DNA from 3 places in the Streptomyces cyclosori genome. Region 1 is predicted to be linked to each of the others. Evidence: riboswitches for the same ligand, from Rfam matches in the RefSeq annotation. Region 1 holds a riboswitch; each other region holds the start of a gene.

Region 1 (5,809 bases):
CACCCCGCCCGGCTGAGCGAGTCCGTCCTCGTCCTCATCGACTTCCAGAACACCTACCGCACCGGCGTCATGGCCCTGGAAGGCGCGGAGGAGGCCCTCGCGGCGGGGGCCCGGCTGCTGGCGCGGGCCCGGGCCGCGGGTGTGCCGGTCGTGCACGTGATCAATGACGGCGGCGAGGGCGGCCCGTACGACATCCGCGCCCACATCGGGTCCCTGAGCGACGAAGTCGCCCCGGCCGACGGTGAGACGGTCGTGGTGAAGCAGTTCCCGAACGCCTTCCACGACACCGAGCTGGAGCAGGTCCTGACCGGGCTGGGCGCGGCCCCGGGCGACGGGCGGGACCTGGTGCTGGCCGGGTTCATGACCCACATGTGCGTCGGCTTCACCGCCCAGGGCGCCTTCAACCTCGGCTACCGGCCCACCGTGGTCGCCGAGGCCACCGCCACGCGCCCGCTCCCCGCCCCGGACGGCACGGTCCTGCCCGCCGCCGCGCTCCAGACCGCCGCCCTGACCACGATCACGGATCTGTTCGGTGTGGTCGCGCCGACCGTGGACGGGCTGCCCGACTGATCCCCGCGCACCGCGTACGCGTACCGCGCACCTGGACGAGGGGGCCACCGGATACGCGGGTACGCCTACGCGGGTACGAAGACGGCCGGTGCCGTGGTGTCGCCCAGAGGGCGAGCTCCACGGCACCGGCCGTTTCAACCCCGGCCCGCATGCCGGGGCTGGCCGGAGACGGGGGAATGTTGCTCTCCGGCGCGCCGCGGGCGGCCGGTGTCGAGGACGCGCTGTGTGGCGATTGTCGACACCGGCCGCTGTCTTCGGGGTACGTGCCGCGGCGGTCACCCCGCGGCACGGGGGGCGGCCGTCGTGTCCCGGACGGGCGGGCGCCGGGCCGGTGTTCGAAAACACACCAAGCAACCGCTTCCACCTGGGCATACACGTACGAAACCCGTGAGGGGTTCGTGCGGACCAGTGTGGAGGGGTACCCCGCCCCATTTCCAGGGGGCTGAATTGCAGATAATGATCCAGCCATCAACATTCGGCCCCCGTTCCCGCGAAACCCTGTTCCGCGGGCGGGGACCCCGGCAGAAAGCAGCCCGGCCGACGAGAGTTCCCCCCCCCCCACCGCCAGCCGTTCGTCCCCGTCCCCCCGTGAACGAAGGTCCCGTCTTGCCGCTCGCCGCCCGCGACCGCATGTCGCTGAAGACCCTCCTGCAGGAGCGTCGCGCCGCCATCCACCCGGAGTCCGCGGGCTTCCCGCCGCGGCAGGCGGGGCCGGGGCGGCGGGTCGCCGGGCTCAGCCAGGAGCAGATGGACCTGCTGCTCGAACGCACCCCGGGCACCTACAACCGGTTCGAGAACGGGCAGCTCAACGCCACCGCCGAATTCCTGACCAATGTGGCGCGGGTGCTCCGGCTCAACGAGCAGGAGTGGGCGTTCCTGTGGCGGCTGACCCGCCGCGAGTACCCGCCGTACACCCTGCACCGCGACTCGGGCATGTCGGTGCCGGGCGTCTGGCAGCGGGTCGTGGAGCAGATCGACGGCGCGATGGCCTACATCACCGACGCCGCCTGGAACCTGCTCGCCCACAACAGGGAGTTCGCCGCGCTCTTCCCGTGCGGCGAGGTGCCGGCCAACACCCTGCGGTGGATGACCCTGGACCCGCAGGCGCGCGAGGACACCCTCACCGACTGGGAGAACCGCTGGGCGCCGATGGTGCTGCCGCAGCTGCGGCACGGGGTGGAAATGCGGCCCAACGACGTCGAGTTGAGACGGCTGGAGGAGGAGATCCAAGCCGATCCGGTCGCCGGTCCGCTCTACCGGGAGACGGGCGCGACGCCGGTTCCCTTCCCGGACGGCTCCGAGCGGCCCATCCGGCACGCGCTGTACGGCCCGGGCTGGGTCACCACCTGCGTGGCCGAGCCGGTCACCTCGCCGGGAGCCCGGATGATGCTGCTCCTCTACACCCCGGGCGCCTCGCTGGTCAGCCGCAATCCGGTGCTCAGCTCCCCGCTGACCAGCTGAGTCACGGGACGGACGGGGTCCCGGGCGCCGGTTGGTACGGAGCACGGCTCCGGATGGCGTAGAGTTGTGTTTACCGACGCGGGGTGGAGCAGCTCGGTAGCTCGCTGGGCTCATAACCCAGAGGTCGCAGGTTCAAATCCTGTCCCCGCTACTGAAGTCCCAGGGCCCGGCACATGAAAATGTGCCGGGCCCTGGGCGTTTTCCGGGTGCGCGGGGGCCCCGGGGCCTTCCGGGTGTACGCGGAGCGGCGGCGGGCGTACCGGAAGGTGTACGTCCAGTAGTCTCTCGCGCACCATGCGTGAGCGTACGGCGGGGTTCCTGGCGGCGATGGCGCGGCGGAAGGTGCCCGCCGTGCCGCTCTTCCTGGCCCTGTGCGCGCTTCTGATCGCCCTCAGCCTGCCGCTGTCACCGCTCGTCCCCGCGATGCCCGCCCCCGGGCACGCCAAGGGCGGGGTGCCGTCGGTGCACGGCGACCCGGCGGCCCGGCGGCACGCCCGGGGCACCTGCGTACGGGGACGGGCCGGGCCGCGCCGGTGCCGGGCGCGGCTGATCGCCACCGGGGCGGACCGGCGCTGACCCGGTTGGCCGAGGCGGGCTCGCCGTGCGACCCGGTCCCCGGGAGCCTGGTCAGGGGCGACGTCGGCGGCCCGGCGGACGGGCAGGAGACCACAGGTGCGGCAGTTCGGAGACGGCGGTGGCCGGGAGGGCGCCCGGTGCCGGGCGCTGATGCGGGTGCTGCCCTGGCTGCTCCTGGCCTCCGGGCTCGTCCTCGACCTGGCCACCCCGCCCGATCTCACCGGGGCCGCGCTCTTCGCGGCGGCGCCGATGATCGCCGCCCCGTTCTGCGGCCGGCGCGGCACGGCCCTGGCGGGGGCCGGGGCGGTGGCGGCGGTGCTGATCGCCGAGCGCTACCACGACATCCCGAGCACCGGTGAGGCCGTCAGCGAGCTGTTCACCGTCTTCACGGTCGCCGTGCTCGCCCTCTTCACCCACCGCATCCTGCGCCGCAGCGGCGAGCGGCTGGCCTCCGCGCGGGTCATCGCGGAGACCGCCCAGCGTGCGGTGCTGCCCACCCCCGCCGACCGCATCGGCGGCCTCCAGGTGGCCGCGCGGTACGAGGCGGCGCAGGCGGACGCGTTCATCGGCGGGGACCTGTTCGCCGTCCAGGACACGCCGTACGGGGTGCGGCTGGTCGTGGGGGACGTGCGGGGCAAGGGGCTTGAGGCGGTCGAGGCGGTGGCCGTGGTCATCGGGGCGTTCCGGGAGGCCGCCGAGCAGGAGACGACCCTGGAGGCGGTGGCCGGGCGGCTGGAGCGGGCGCTGGCGCGGGAGGGCGCCCGGCGCAGCGGCCTGGACGCGGTGGAGGGGTTCACCACCGCCGTGCTCGCCGAGGTCCCGCGCGGCGCCGCCACCGTACGGCTGGTGAACCGGGGCCACCCCGAACCGCTGATGCTGCACGCCGACGGGGTGCTGGACGCGCTGGTCCCGGCCGATCCCGCGCTGCCGCTGGGGATGGCGGAGCTGGGGGTGTGGCCGGACCGGGCGCAGACGTACCCCTTCCCGGCCGGGGCGACCCTGCTCTTCTACACGGACGGGCTGTCGGAGGCGCGTTCCGTCGAGCCGCCCGGGGTCTTCTACGACCCGTACGAGCGGCTGCGCGGCCGGATCTTCGCCGGTCCCGACGGGGTGCTCCAGGCGCTCGTCGACGACGTCCGGCGGCATACGGGCGGGGGCGCCAGCGACGACATGGCGCTGCTCGCGGTCGGCCGGCCGGGGGTGGGGCAGCCGGAGCGGCGGCGGACGATGCCCGTGGTGCCGTGACGGACCCGCCGTGACGGACCCGCCGTGACGGACCCGCCGTGTCCGTGGTGCCGTGCCCGTGGCGCCGGGCGAACCCGTCATGACGGACCGTAGTCGAACGGCGCCCCTGCGCATAACAATTGACACACCGTCAGCAGTTGTCCCCAACGATCACCGGGAACGGCTTGGAATCCGGTCCGCCTGTCTATTAACGTTCGATAACGCAGCGCGGTCGTCCCAGCCGTCGCAGAAGGCGGCACCGTGCGCGTGCGCCGAATCCCGCAAGGGAACCGGGGAACCACCAACTTGGGGTGAATCGGACACGTCCGCGTCCGCGCGGAACGCCCGTAGGAGACCTTCCTGCTCCGAACCCGTCAGCTAACCCGGTAGGCGAGAAGGAAGGAAAGGAGTGCGCCTCCGTGGCGTCCAACGAGCCTGCCCTCGGCACCCAGCCGCTTCCCCCCGTCTCCCTGTACGGGACCGCGCCCAGTGACACCGAGGTGTGGGAGGAGTGGAACCCCACCGAGGAGTCGGTCGCCGTCCGGGGCCGGCACCGCGTCGCCAAGCAGCGCGGCGGACTCGCCCGCAGCTCCACCGTCCTCGGCGTCGGCGTCATCGCGGCCGTCGGCGCGGGCGGCATGGCCAGCGCCCAGACCAAGCCCCCGGTCTCCATATCCCTGCCCGACTCCGTCGCGGACAACCTCCCCGACGTGAAGTCCCTGCCGGGCGTGGGCACCCTGATCGCCGACCTGGCCGGGGACGACGAGCGCGACGACACCCCGGCCGACCGGGCCGACCGGGCCGTGGCCGCCGCCCCGCTCACCATGGCCGGGGTCTTTGGCGCCGACGCCGAGAAGGGCGCCACCGGCGCGGGCGAGGCCCTGCGCGCCCGCATCCTCCAGCAGGCCGAGCACCAGCAGGCGGACGCCGAGGCGGAGGCGCGGGCCGTCGCCCAGAAGGCCGCGGCCGAGTCCGCGGCGCGCGAGGCGAAGGCCGCTTCGAGCGCCGCCGAGCAGAAGGCGGCGGCCGAGAAGAAGGCCGCCGAGGAGGCTGCCGCCAAGAAGGCGGAGGAGGCGCGGCTGGCCGAGCTGGCCAAGAGCTTCTCGCTGCCGGTCGGCTCGTACACGATCACCTCCACGTTCGGCGAGGCCGGCTCGATGTGGTCCTCCGGCCACCACACCGGCCTCGACTTCGCCGCCCCGACCGGCACCCCGCTCAAGGCGATCCACGGCGGCACGGTCAAGTCGGCCGGCTGGTCCGGCTCGTACGGCTACCGCACGGTGATCGAGCTGTCGGACGGCACCGAGCTCTGGTACTGCCACCAGTCCTCGATCGCGGTCAGCGCGGGCCAGCAGGTCTCCACCGGCGACACCATCGGCCGCGTCGGCGCCACCGGCAACGTGACCGGCCCGCATCTGCACCTGGAGGTGCACACCCCGGGCGGCACGGGCATCGACCCGATGGGCTGGCTGCGGTCCAAGGGGCTCAACCCGTAACAACGCGGCCCCTTCCGTCGCCGAGGCCGTCCGCGACGGGCTTCGGGTGCCCGGAATACCCGTGCCCCGCAGGCCCGTTGCCCCCCTATGACCTCACTGCGCCCGCTCGGTGCCTCCGATCTGTCCGTCTTCCCGCTCGCCCTCGGCGGCAACGTCTTCGGCTGGTCCGCCGACGAGACCGCCTCCTTCGCCGTCCTCGACGCCTACACCGCCGCGGGCGGCAACTTCGTGGACACCGCCGACACCTACTCGTCCTGGTTCCCGGGCAACGAGGGCGGTGAGTCCGAGACGATCATCGGCAAGTGGCTGGCGGCGCGCGGCAACCGCGAGGACGTCGTCGTCGCCACCAAGGTCGGCGCCCACCCCAAGTTCAAGGGGCTCGCCGCGCCGACCGTCAAGGCGGCCGCCGAGGAGTCGCTGCGCCGCCTGGGCACCGACTACATCGACCTGTACTACACGCACTTCGACGACGAGTCCGTCCC
Region 2 (5,809 bases), 3.1 Mb from region 1:
GACCGATGCGCCCAGCAGGGCCATCCGTACGAGAAGGGGTCCGCCATGCACGGCCCGTCCGCCCGCCACGTCCTGCCCGAGTTCTCCGAACGCACCTCCACCGGGGTCCGCACCCTCGACCCCTACGGCAAGCTGCTCGAAGAGCGGATCGTCATCCTCGGTACTCCCGTCGACGACACCTCCGCCAACGATCTGATGGCCCAGTTCATGCACCTGGAGCACGCCGACCCGGACCGGGACATCTCGCTCTACATCAACTCCCCCGGCGGCTCGCTCACCGCGATGACGGCCATCTACGACACGATCCGGTTCGTCGCCTGCGACGTGGAGACGGTGTGCATCGGGCAGGCCGCCTCGGCCGCCGCGGTACTGCTGGCCGCGGGCACGCCGGGCAAGCGGCTCGCACTCCCCGGCGCGCGGGTGCTCGTCCACCAGCCCTCGATCGAGGAGCCGCTGCGCGGCCAGCCCTCCGATCTGGAGATCCAGGCGAGGGAACTCCAGCGCGGCCGGGCACTGCTGACGGAGCTGCTGGCACGGCACACCGGGCAGTCCACCGAGCGGATCGGCGCCGACATCGAGCGGGACACCATCCTGGACGCCCCGGCGGCGCTCGCCTACGGCCTGGTCGACCACGTCGTGACCAGCCGCAAGACCCCGCTGTCCGGGCCGAGGAGGCAGTACCGGTGATCCCCGAACTGCCACCGCTGCCCGCGCTGACCCGCGCCGAGGGCGAGCTGATCGACGCGTATCTGGACGCGCTGGACAAGCTGGGCCGCGTCAACCCCGCCCGGCACCGGGACACCTACGGCGCGCTGCGGGCGGCACAGGCCCTGGTCGGGCGGGCGGTGGCGCTGCGGGACGCGCTGACGACCATGCATCTGCGCGGCGAGTCGGAGCTGCACTCCGAGACGCTGGCGCGGGCGCTGCGCGTCCTCGACGGGGAGCGCAGGGCGGGCCGTCTGACGATGCCGCCGCCCGGCCCAGGGTGAGCGCGCGGACGCCCGGGCGCCCCCCGCGTTGGTACGAGTCGGTGTCCCACGTTCGGACGATCCGATCGTCCGAACGACGTACCGCCCGTACTGCTCCGCACGCGTACGAGCCAGCGGAATGAATCGTTCCACCGCTGGTCAAAGGCCCTGTCAGAAGTGCCGAAACTTCCCTGTCCACCCGAACGGGTCAGTCGTGAGGAGCCTCACAAAACACTGTTTCGGCTCGGAAATCCGACACCTTTTGGGTCAAGATCCCTTCCGACGACAAGCCCCCGCCACCGCGGCGGGGCGGTCCGGGCGGACGCCGAGTCCTGCCGCCGCACCCGGATGACTGGTCGACTGAGTGGATCGGCAGGAGTGGAGGACCCAAGCACGGCGGGCCCACCGGGAGACCGGGAGGCCCTTGGGGTGAAGCCGCGAGAGCGGCCGGGCATCTTCGCCAGTCCGAACCCGACAGGTCATCCTTCGCAGGCGGTTTGACGAAGGGTTGCGCATGACTGCGCAGAATCATGTCCCGTCCCTGCTGACCCGTGTCGGCGCGGTCTCCGCCCTCACCCTCGCCGCCGTCGGCGGCACCCTGCTGGCGCCGGGCGCCAGCAGCGAGGCGAGCGCCGCGACACTCGCGACGAAGGCGCTCAATGTCGCCGCGTCCAAGAAGGGATCGCCTTACAAGTACGGCGCCACCGGCCCGTACCGGTTCGACTGCTCGGGGCTCACCCTCTACTCGTTCCAGAAGGCGGGCAAGAAGCTGCCGCGCACCACGCAGCAGCAGTACAACAGCACCCGCCACGTCTCGTCGTCCGCCCGCCAGCGCGGCGACCTCGTGTTCTTCCACTCCGGCTCGAACGTGTACCACGTCGGGATCTACGCCGGCGAGAACAAGATCTGGCACTCCCCCAAGACCGGTTCCGTGGTCAAGCTGGAGAAGATCTGGTCCAAGAGCGTCTGGTACGGGCGCGTGCGCTGACCCGCGCGACCGGCACAGGGGGTCCTCCCGGGCGCGGGCGCCCGCGCGCGGGAGGACCCGGCTCAGCTCTGGACCGGCGCCGTCCAGGGCAGCTCGATCCAGACGGTCTTGCCCCCGTCGGGGGTGGGCGTCACCGAGAGCCGGCCGCCGCACTCGGCGGCCAGCCAGCGAATGATCACCATGCCCCGCCCGTTGTCCTGCTGGACCGCGGCGGGAAGCCGTTTCGGCCAGCGCGGATGGCTGTCCGTGACCCCGATGTGGAGCTGCTCGTCGCGCTCCAGACGCAGCTCCACCGTGAACGTCGGCGACTGGCCCAGGGTGTGCTGCACGGCGTTGGTCGCGAGCTCCGAGACGATCAGGCGGATCGTATCGGCGGTTTCGCCACCTGCCGGCAGACCCCACTCGACGAGCACTCCGGCGACGTGTCTGCGGGCGGCGGAGACCGAGGCGGGATCGCTCGGCAGAGTGACGGTTGATTCGTGGTGGTCTGCCATGGCGACGCTGTCCCTTTCCCACCCGGGCCGGCCCGCCCGTCGCGCGGCGAGCGGGACGAACGCGAGGACGACCCGGACTTGTGCTTCGCGCCAGAGTGCCACTCATCGTGCCGCTCGATGCGCGGATCCACCGAGATATGCATATATCTGTCGCTCAAAGCGGTGAACTCTGCGACGAAGGACCGTATTTGGGAGCCACACTTGCCCATCACCCGAATCCCGGCCGGGTGGGAGGAGAGACTCATGTGGCACGGCCCCGCGGTACGCCGCCGCAAACTCGGCGAGGAACTGCGGAGGCTGCGCTGCGCCGCCGCCCTCACCAGCGGCGAGGTGGCCCGGCAACTGGGCTGGCACCAGTCCAAGGTGAGCCGGATCGAGACCGGCCGCAGCGGGGTGCGGCCCGCCGACGTGACCCGGCTGCTCGCGGTGTACGGGGTCGCCGACCCGGCGCTGCGGGCGCTCCTGGAGGCGCTCGCGGGCTCGGCCGACGGCCGGGGCGGCCAGTGGTGGCACGCCTACCGCGGGCTGCTGCCGCCGCAGTACCGGGACTTCATCAGCCTGGAGTCCCAGGCGTCGGCCGCGCGCACCCTGGAGACGTCGGTGGTGCCCGGGCTGCTCCAGACGCCCGAGTACGCGCGCGCGGTCACCCGGGCGGCTCTCGGCCATCTCGACGCGGCGCGGGTGGACTCACTGGTGGAGGTTCGGCTGGCGCGCCAGGAGGTGCTGCGGGCGGATCCGCCGCTGGAGCTGAGCGCGGTGGTGGACGAGGCGGCGCTGCACCGCGCGGTGGGCGGGGCGGCCGTGATGCGGCGGCAGTTGCGCCATCTCGCCGAAGTGGCCCGGCTGCCGCAGGTGCGGCTGCGGGTGCTGCCTTTCAGCAGCGGTGGCCATATCGGGCTCACCGGCCCTTTCATTATCTTCTCTTTTCCGCACATTTCTGATCTGGACGTTGTGGTTATCGACCACTTGACGAGTAGCCTCTATCTCGAACGGAGAGAAGACCTTGAGGCGTACAGCGCCGCGTTCCATACGGTCGAGGCGCAGGCCCTTTCGTTCCAGCACTCATTGAATCTCATCGCCGGGATGGCTGACGGCGTGTAAGGGAGGCATGATGCCCGCACCCCCCGCGCATGTACCTTCCAGCACTTCTCTGGAAGGCGCGCAATGGCGGCGCAGCAGCCGTAGTACAGGAATGAACAATTGCGTCGAGGCCGCATTCCTCGACGCCGCACTGCTGGCCGTCCGCGACTCCAAGCGGACCGCCGGCCCCGCGCTGCTCTTCGGAGCGCGGGCCTGGCACAGCTTCCTTTCCGGCCTGTCCGTCGAGCTCAACGAGGCGCCCGACAGCAGGAGTTGAGTACGCCCAACGGGGGACTACACGGTGGGCGCGGTCCGCAGGACCGTGTCCACCGCCCAGTCGATCTGACTGCCCGTCAAGTCCGCCCGGGCGGTCAGCCGCAGCCGGGAGATCCCGTCCGGCACCGACGGCGGACGGAAGCACCCCACCGCGAGCCCCGCCCCGCGGCACCGCGCCGCCCACTGCACCGCCTGCTCCGGCGAGGGCGCCCGCACCGAGACCACGGCGGCGTCCGGGCGCGCCGCCGTCAGCCCCGCCGCCGTCAGCCGCGCGTACAGCTCGGCCGCCACCGCGCGGGCCCGGCCCGCCCGCTGCGGCTCCGCCTCGATCAGCCGCAGCGCCGCCAGCGCCCCGCCCACCGACGCGGGCGCGAGCCCCGTGTCGAAGATGAACGTACGGGCCGCGTTGACCAGGTGCCGGATCACCCGCTCCGGGCCCAGCACCGCCCCGCCCTGGCTGCCCAGCGACTTCGACAGGGTCACGGTGGCGACCACGTCGCCGTCGCCCGCGAGCCCGGCCGCGTGCGGCGCGCCCCGCCCGCCCTCGCCCAGCACCCCGAGCCCGTGCGCGTCGTCCACCACCAGGGCCGCGCCGAACTCCCGGCAGGCGGCGGCGAGCGCGCCCAGCGGGGCCGCGTCCCCGTCCACCGAGAACACCGAGTCGCTCACCACCAGCGCCGCCCCGTCGTGGGCGTCCAGCGCCTTGCGCACCGCCTCCGGGTCCGCGTGCGGGACCACCGCCGTGGCCGCGCGCGAGAGCCGGCAGCCGTCGACGATGGAGGCGTGGTTGCCCGCGTCGGACACGATCAGCGAGTCCCGCTCGCCGAGCGCGGTCAGCGCCGCCAGGTTCGCCGCGTACCCCGAGGAGAAGACCAGCGCCGCCTCGAAGCCGCAGAACCGGGCGAGGGACTCCTCCAGCTCGGTGTGGAGCGCCGTGGTGCCGGTGACCAGACGGGAGCCGGTGGCGCCCGCGCCCCAGCGGCGGGCCGCCCCGGCCGCGCCTTCGGTGACCGCCGGGTGGCGGGTCAGCCCGAGGTAGTCGTTGCCGGCCAGGTCGAGCAGGTCCTGGTCGGCCGCGCGCGGCCGGAGCACCCGTACGAGACCGGCGCGCTCGCGCCGCTCGGTCGCTCCGTCGATCCAGTCGAATGGCGCTCGGGGCATGGTGGAGATCCCTTTTGTAGGCAGCGCACAGACCCTATTCCGGCGCGGGCGAGGTCAGGGTGTGGCAATACACACACCTTCGAGGAGCGCAGTTGTACGATCCCTCCTTGGCTGGAAGCGGGGTCTTGGGCAAGGATCGGCGCCATGGACCTGCTGAACACGCTGGTGGACAAGGGGCTGCGGCGCGAGCTGCCGAGCCGTGAAGAGGCGCTCGCCGTACTGGCGACCTCCGACGAGGAACTGCTCGACGTGGTGGCCGCGGCCGGCAAGGTGCGCCGTCAGTGGTTCGGGCGCCGGGTGAAGCTGAACTACCTGGTGAACCTGAAGTCGGGGCTGTGCCCGGAGGACTGCTCGTACTGCTCGCAGCGCCTCGGCTCCAAGGCCGAGATCCTCAAGTACACCTGGCTGAAGCCGGACGAGGCGTCCAAGGCCGCCGCCGCCGGTGTCGCGGGCGGCGCCAAGCGGGTCTGCCTGGTGGCGAGCGGCCGGGGGCCGACCGACCGCGACGTGGACCGGGTCTCGCAGACCATCGAGGCCATCAAGGAGCAGAACGAGGGCGTCGAGGTGTGCGCCTGCCTCGGTCTGCTCTCGGACGGCCAGGCCGAGCGGCTGCGCGCGGCCGGCGCCGACGCGTACAACCACAACCTCAACACGTCCGAGGGGACGTACGGGGACATCACGACCACCCACACCTACGCCGACCGCGTGGACACCGTGCAGAAGGCGCACGGCGCCGGGCTCTCCGCCTGCTCCGGTCTGATCGCGGGCATGGGCGAGAGCGACGAGGACCTGGTCGACGTGGTCTTCGCGCTGCGCGAGCTGGACCCGGACTCGGTCCCGGT
Region 3 (5,809 bases), 2.9 Mb from region 1:
GGTGAGCGTGGTGAGGAGCTCGGCGGGCATGTCCAGGTCGGCGAACGCCTCGACGGGCGGCAGGGCCGGGGTGACGGTGGCGGGCAGGGCGAATTCGCCCTTCTGGGCGGCGGGACGGCGGGGGCGCGTGCCCCGGTCGTGCCCGGCGGAGCCGCCGCCCTTGCGGGCGCCGAACGAGCCGCCGTTCGTGCGGGCTGACCGGTTCATGGAGAACCTTCCTCGATATGGCACGCATCGAGGAATTCGCGGCAGGATTCGCTGCCCTGGAATCGCAAGAACGAGCCGGAAGTAAAAACGAAAATAAATTCGGTGGGCGGTGGGGCAACCATTCGGTGCCGGGCCGCGGAATTCCTTCGCACGCGGCGGCCCACAGACAGCAACGAGCTGGGGCCCGTACACAAGGTGCGGGCCCCAGCTGCGTCAAACCTGTGCCTCAGTGGCTTCAGGCGGGGGTGATGTTCTCCGCCTGCGGGCCCTTCTGGCCCTGCGTGACGTCGAAGTTCACCTTCTGGCCCTCCTGGAGCTCACGGAAGCCCTGGGCGGCGATGTTGGAGTAGTGGGCGAAGACGTCCGGGCCGCCGCCGTCCTGCTCGATGAAGCCGAAGCCCTTTTCCGAGTTGAACCACTTCACGGTGCCAGTAGCCATGTCATATCTCCTTCGGGGCAGTGCCCTGGGGCCCGCACTGTGCGAACCCCGGCGTCGCCGTGATGATTGCCCCGTCCGGAACGATGTCCGGAAATACAAAAATGCCCGGCGGGGTTAGCCCACCAAGGCACTTGAAGTCTTTGGGAACCACAACTGCAACTGGGATCAACAGTAGCACGGCAGGCGCGCCCCGTACAGCAAATGTCGACCCTTTCCGGGACCCGCCCCCGCTCGCCGTCCACATTGTGAATATTCCCGCGCCATGGCAACAGATATTTGCTTACGTAAAGCATACTGCCGGGTAACGCGAGGTGGCGTCCGCGTGCGGTGCGGCTTCCCCGGGGCGCCGCCGCGCCTGTGCCAGAGTGTGGCCGTGCTTCCCGAGGCTCCGCCGCTCCCCGTCCTCACGGCCGACTTCGGCTCCCCCGCGCAGTGGGTCGCCGGCCGCTCCTGGGCCTACCCCGACGGCGGCCCCGTCAACCCGGACGACGACAAGCTGGACCATCTCGTCGCCGACCCCGCCTACAGCCGCGACGGCGTCTTCCGCGCCCGGCGCCGCCCCGACGGGCTGTGGGACACCGGCCTGCTGACCACCGAGGGCAGCGACGAGGACATCATGGTGCGCGCGGGCGACGTCCTGGAGGCGCGGGTACGGCTGCCCGGGGTGCTCGGTGCCTGGCCCGCCATCTGGACCTGGCGGGACGGCGGCCAGGAGATCGACGTGTTCGAGTACCACCCGGACAACCCCGATCTCCTGGAGCTGAGCAACCACGTCAGGGACGCCCACCTCTACCACCGCGACCCGGCCGTGGCCCCCGGGGCCTTCGTCGATCTGCGGGTGGAGTTCGGCGCGCGCTCCGTCTCCTGGTGGGTGAACGGCGCCCTCGTCTTCGCCGACCGCCGGGGCGTGGGCCGCCGCTGGCACGCCCATCTGATCGTGAACCTCTCGGTCAGCGCGGGCCGTTACCACCCGCCGCCCCCGCCGGAGGCGACCGAGATGTCGTTCGAGGTGCCCGCGCTGCGGGTGTGGTCGCCGCGCCACCGCCTCTGGCGGCGCGTCATCTCCGTACCGCCGCCCAGGCGGTGAGTCCCGCACGGGGGTGGCCGCTCAGGCGCGGCCGTCCGTGCGGAAGGTGACGTCCCGGCCCGCGAAGGTGGCCGTGAGGCCCTTCTCGTCGGTGGTGACCGAGGTCAGGGCCAGCCCCGCCGGGATGCCGTCCAGCCTCAACTCCCGCTCCAGCGCGCCCGTGACGAGGGACCGCAGCCCCTTCGGCAGATCGCCGGCGACCCGTACGTCGCGCAGGGCGATGGCGCGGTCGCCCGCGACGGTCACCCGGGCGCTGGCGGTGGCCCGGCCGAGCAGCGGCAGGGTGGTGGTGGCCGCCACGCGGGGCGCGGCCTTCGTGCTGTCGGCGCTGTAGGCGACGTCGAAGCCGAGCGCGCCGCTGAGGTCGCGGTAGGAGAGGAAGGCGGTGGCCCGCGCGGAGTCCGCGTGCGCCTCGGTGGCGTCGGCGGAGCGGCGCAGCCGGTCGAGCTCGACGTTCAGCGTGGTGACGGGCAGCCGGCCGCCGTCACGGCCCGCGGGTATGTCGGCGGCCTCGATGTCGACGCGGTCGAGGGTGCCCCCGGCCAGCTGTGTCAGTACGGGGAAGCCGTGCACCCGCACGTGCGGCGCGGAGGCGAGGCGCTGCGCCCGCTGGAACGCGTCGGCCGTACGGTGCTCGGTCCAGGCCGCCGCGGCCCGGTCGCCCCCGACGGTCACCGCGGCCAGCAGGGCCAGGATCACGGGGTACTTGCGCCGGCCGCGCAACGCCCGGCGGGCCGCGGTGCGCGGGCTCAGCACGCCGCGCCCCCGTCCCGTACGGCCGTCCGGGTGGCGGCGGTGCCGCACGCGGCCCGGAAGGCGTCGAGCAGCGGGGCGCGCAGCAGGTCGTCCGGAACGTCCTGGCGGGCGGCGACGGTGCTCAGCAGACCGGTCACGGCGAGCTGGGCCCGGATCGTGCCCGCGAGGTCGGCCGGGTCGGCGAAGGCGGCCAGCGTCTCGGTGCGGTGGTCCCCCAGGTCGCCCAGGCCCGCCACCCCGGCGAGCGCGCCGGGCAGCACCGGCAGCCCGGCGTTGAAGAGCAGGGCGAGCCGGGAGCGGTGGCGCAGGGCCAGCTCGACCAGGTCGGCCGAGGCGCGCCGCTGCCGCTCGGGCCCGGGCGCCAGCGCGGCCCAGGTGGCGCGCAGGGCGGCGAACTCGGTGAGCGGCCCGGTCAGCGTCGCCGCGAGCAGCCGCTCCTTGGACGGGAACCGGTGGAGCAGACCGGTCTTGGAGTATCCGACGCGGTCCGCGATCTCCTGCACGGACGTGCCGAGATAGCCCCGCGCGGTGAAGAGCGCGGCGGCGGCCTCGACGATCTCGGCGTCGAGTTCGGCGCGGGTGGGGCGTGGCATGGCGGGCCTCCCTGGTCCCGGTCACGCTAACAGACCACATGGTCCGTCATGGACCATGTGGTCTGTCCCGGCGTCCGGCAGCGGGTGCCGCCGCGGCCCGGTGGGCGCCGTTGCTCAGTAGGCGCCGTTCACGTTGTCGATCGAGCCGTAGGTGCTCGCCGCGTAGTTGCAGGCGGCGGTGATGTTGGCGACCGGGTCGTAGCTGTCCAGCGAGGTGCCGGGCACGTGGAACGCCTGGAAGGTGGGGTCGATGACCTGGAGGAGGCCCTTGGAGGGCGTGCCCGCCACCGCGTTGGAGTCCCAGTTGTTGACGGCCAGCGGGTTGCCCGAGGACTCGCGCATGATGTTGCGGTAGATGCCCTCGTACGAGCCGGGGATGCCGTGCTGGGCCATGACGTCCAGCGACTCGCGGATCCAGCCGTCGAGGTCGTTGCTGTAGCGGGTGGTCTTCGCCACGGCGGCCGTCGTCTGCTGGGGCGGGGTGCCGGTGCGCGCCGAACGGTCGGCGCGGGCCGCGGTGGCGGTCCGGGCCTCGCCGCCCCGCGCCTTCGCCGCCTTGCCCACCGACAGTTTCAGACCGGGGTGGATCAGGGTCGGGTCGGCGCCGATGGCCTGCCGGTTGTCCTGGTAGAGCTGCTTCCAGCCGCCGCTCACCCGCAGATCGTCGGCGATCTTGGCAAGGGAGTCACCGGCGACCACGGAGTACGACGTCGGGGCGGCCTTGGCCGGGGCGAGCGGCAGCGTGGCCGCGACGGTGTGCGCCGCTGTCGTGCCGGCGGCGACCGCGTGCGCGGCCGGTGCCGCACCGGCCGTGGTGGCGCCCATCACCGGAATGATGAGCGCGGCGCCGCCGGTGCCCGCGGCGGCGATGCCCCGGGTGAGGGAGCCGGACTTGGGACGGCGGTGCTTACCCTTTGCAGGCATGGCGCATTCCTCTCGTGCGCCTGCGGGGTGAGCTGTCGGGTTCGGGCGAGAGCTGCCCGGCCGCGGTGGGCGCGACTTCACCCCGAGCCGTTCCGGGATCCGGATCCGGCGGCCTACCTGGGTCCCCCGCTCCTGCCTTTTCCTGTGTGGGAGGTATCCGGGCAGCGGCAGGATTCGGCGGTCCGTCCGGATTTGAAGGTGACCGTAAGCGAATTCCGCCGGACGAAACAAGGCCGTCAATTCACCTTGGTTCCCCGAAGAAAGATCCACCGGAAGAACGGCATTCCGGACGTCAGTACGGTGCGCCCCCAACTCGCCGTCCAGGGAACGGAAATGAGGGCGTACGCTTGCCGCGCACGCCCTCACCCACGTGACCCAATTCACTTGCGGGCCGCGAAATACAATTGCCCCGACGCCGAGCAAATGAAAGGTTATTTCGCCTTACTGTCACCAACGGGCACATTGGCGTAATAGCAGAGCAAGAGCCCTGCTCCGGACCATTTCGGACAAGAGGGTGCGATCGGGTCGGGGCGGGCCGGCCGTGGGGCCCGGCCGTCAGCGAACCGCGTCGAGCAGCGCCATCTCGTCGGCGGTCAGCCGCAGGGCGCCCGCCGCCACGTTCTCGGCGAGGTGGTCCGGGTTGCCGGTGCCGGGGATCGCCAGGACGTGCCCGCCCTGCCCGAGCGTCCAGGCCAGCCGGACCTGGGCGGGCGTCGCCCCGTGCGCGCGGGCGACGGCGAGGACGGCGTCGTCGTCGCCCGCGCCGTCCGGTGCCGCGCCGCCCTCGCGGCCCTCACCGGCGATGGCGAAGAACGGGACGAACGCGATGCCCTGCTCGCCGCAGATCCGCAGCAGGTCCCCGGACCGGTCGGGACGACTGGCCAGCCCGTACCGGTTCTGCACGCACACCACCGGCGCGATGGCCTGGGCCTCGGCCAGGTGCTCGGGCCCGATGTTGGAGAGGCCGAGGTGGCGGATCAGGCCCGCCTCGCGCAGCTCGGCGAGCGCGCCGAAGTGGTCGGAGAGGGGCCCTGGGCCGTTGAGCCGCAGATTGACCACGTCGAGGTGGTCGCGGCCGAGCTGGCGCAGGTTCTCCTCGACCTGGCCGCGCAGCTGCCCGGGAGTGGCCCAGGGCAGCCAGGCGCCACTCGCGTCGCGCCCCGGGCCGACCTTGGTGACGATGGTCAGCTCGTCCGGGTAGGGGGCCAGGGCCCGGTTGATCAGCTCGTTCGCGGACCGCAGGCGCGAGAAGTAGAAGGCGGCGGTGTCGATGTGGTCGACGCCGAGCTCGACCGCGCGCCGCAGCACCCGGATCGACTGCTCGCGGTCGCGCGAGCTGCCGAGGTCGAAGGCGGCGCTGCCGGTCAGGCGCATCGCGCCGAATCCCAGGCGGTTGACGGTCCGGTCCCCGAGCGTCCAGGTACCGGCCGCCGCCGCGTCGACCGTCTGTGTCGTCTTCGTCGTCATGAGCGCAGTGTGCCATTGGCCCTGCGGGACATCCGCCGGGCGCGGGACGGCCGGAACAGTGCCGCCGCGGCCGAGTTCATTTCGTCCGCGGTCCGTGAATACGGCGCGGCAAGGGAATTGATGGTGCGCGGCTCTGAAGAATATGGCGGCGCGGCGGAGTGCGGCGAATCGCGGTCGCGGGCGGACCGCTTTTCCCGATGCCCGGTCAATTCGACGACGTACGCGGGCATCGCGCCGGACACCGTTCCCCGCCCGGCAATCGAGGCCGCTGAACGGCTGGGGCACCGGTCGACCTGGCGCCGGGAATTCGCCGGGCGCCGGCACACCGACGCCGCT

The links. Region 1 has a riboswitch for cyclic di-AMP ahead of AB5J87_RS16650 (M23 family metallopeptidase). Riboswitches for the same ligand answer to the same signal wherever they lie in the genome.
Region 2: linked by a shared signal. The riboswitch ahead of AB5J87_RS30480 (C40 family peptidase) and the one ahead of AB5J87_RS16650 (M23 family metallopeptidase) in region 1 are both predicted to bind cyclic di-AMP.
Region 3: linked by a shared signal. The riboswitch ahead of AB5J87_RS03935 (transglycosylase SLT domain-containing protein) and the one ahead of AB5J87_RS16650 (M23 family metallopeptidase) in region 1 are both predicted to bind cyclic di-AMP.

The regions. Positions count from the first base shown of each region.
Region 1 is NZ_CP163520.1:3,761,890-3,767,698, reverse strand. Features, by position in the region: gene AB5J87_RS16675 (isochorismatase family protein) at 1-570, shown strand, start outside; gene AB5J87_RS16670 (helix-turn-helix domain-containing protein) at 1,159-2,031, shown strand; tRNA gene AB5J87_RS16665 (tRNA-Met) at 2,109-2,182, shown strand; gene AB5J87_RS16660 (hypothetical protein) at 2,326-2,607, shown strand; gene AB5J87_RS16655 (PP2C family protein-serine/threonine phosphatase) at 2,758-3,852, shown strand; cyclic di-AMP (ydaO/yuaA leader) riboswitch at 4,092-4,239, shown strand; gene AB5J87_RS16650 (M23 family metallopeptidase) at 4,302-5,327, shown strand; gene AB5J87_RS16645 (aldo/keto reductase) at 5,415-5,809, shown strand, end outside.
Region 2 is NZ_CP163520.1:6,831,282-6,837,090, reverse strand. Features, by position in the region: gene AB5J87_RS30490 (ATP-dependent Clp protease proteolytic subunit) at 46-687, shown strand; gene AB5J87_RS30485 (hypothetical protein) at 684-989, shown strand; cyclic di-AMP (ydaO/yuaA leader) riboswitch at 1,295-1,478, shown strand; gene AB5J87_RS30480 (C40 family peptidase) at 1,483-1,956, shown strand; gene AB5J87_RS30475 (ATP-binding protein) at 2,019-2,450, opposite strand; gene AB5J87_RS30470 (helix-turn-helix domain-containing protein) at 2,694-3,551, shown strand; gene AB5J87_RS30465 (DUF397 domain-containing protein) at 3,562-3,807, shown strand; gene AB5J87_RS30460 (8-amino-7-oxononanoate synthase) at 3,825-4,967, opposite strand; gene bioB (biotin synthase BioB) at 5,112-5,809, shown strand, end outside.
Region 3 is NZ_CP163520.1:884,759-890,567, forward strand. Features, by position in the region: gene AB5J87_RS03910 (DEAD/DEAH box helicase) at 1-207, opposite strand, end outside; gene AB5J87_RS03915 (cold-shock protein) at 443-646, opposite strand; gene AB5J87_RS03920 (beta-glucanase) at 1,020-1,733, shown strand; gene AB5J87_RS03925 (DUF2993 domain-containing protein) at 1,755-2,489, opposite strand; gene AB5J87_RS03930 (TetR/AcrR family transcriptional regulator) at 2,483-3,082, opposite strand; gene AB5J87_RS03935 (transglycosylase SLT domain-containing protein) at 3,197-4,006, opposite strand; cyclic di-AMP (ydaO/yuaA leader) riboswitch at 4,011-4,196, opposite strand; gene AB5J87_RS03940 (oxidoreductase) at 4,562-5,473, opposite strand.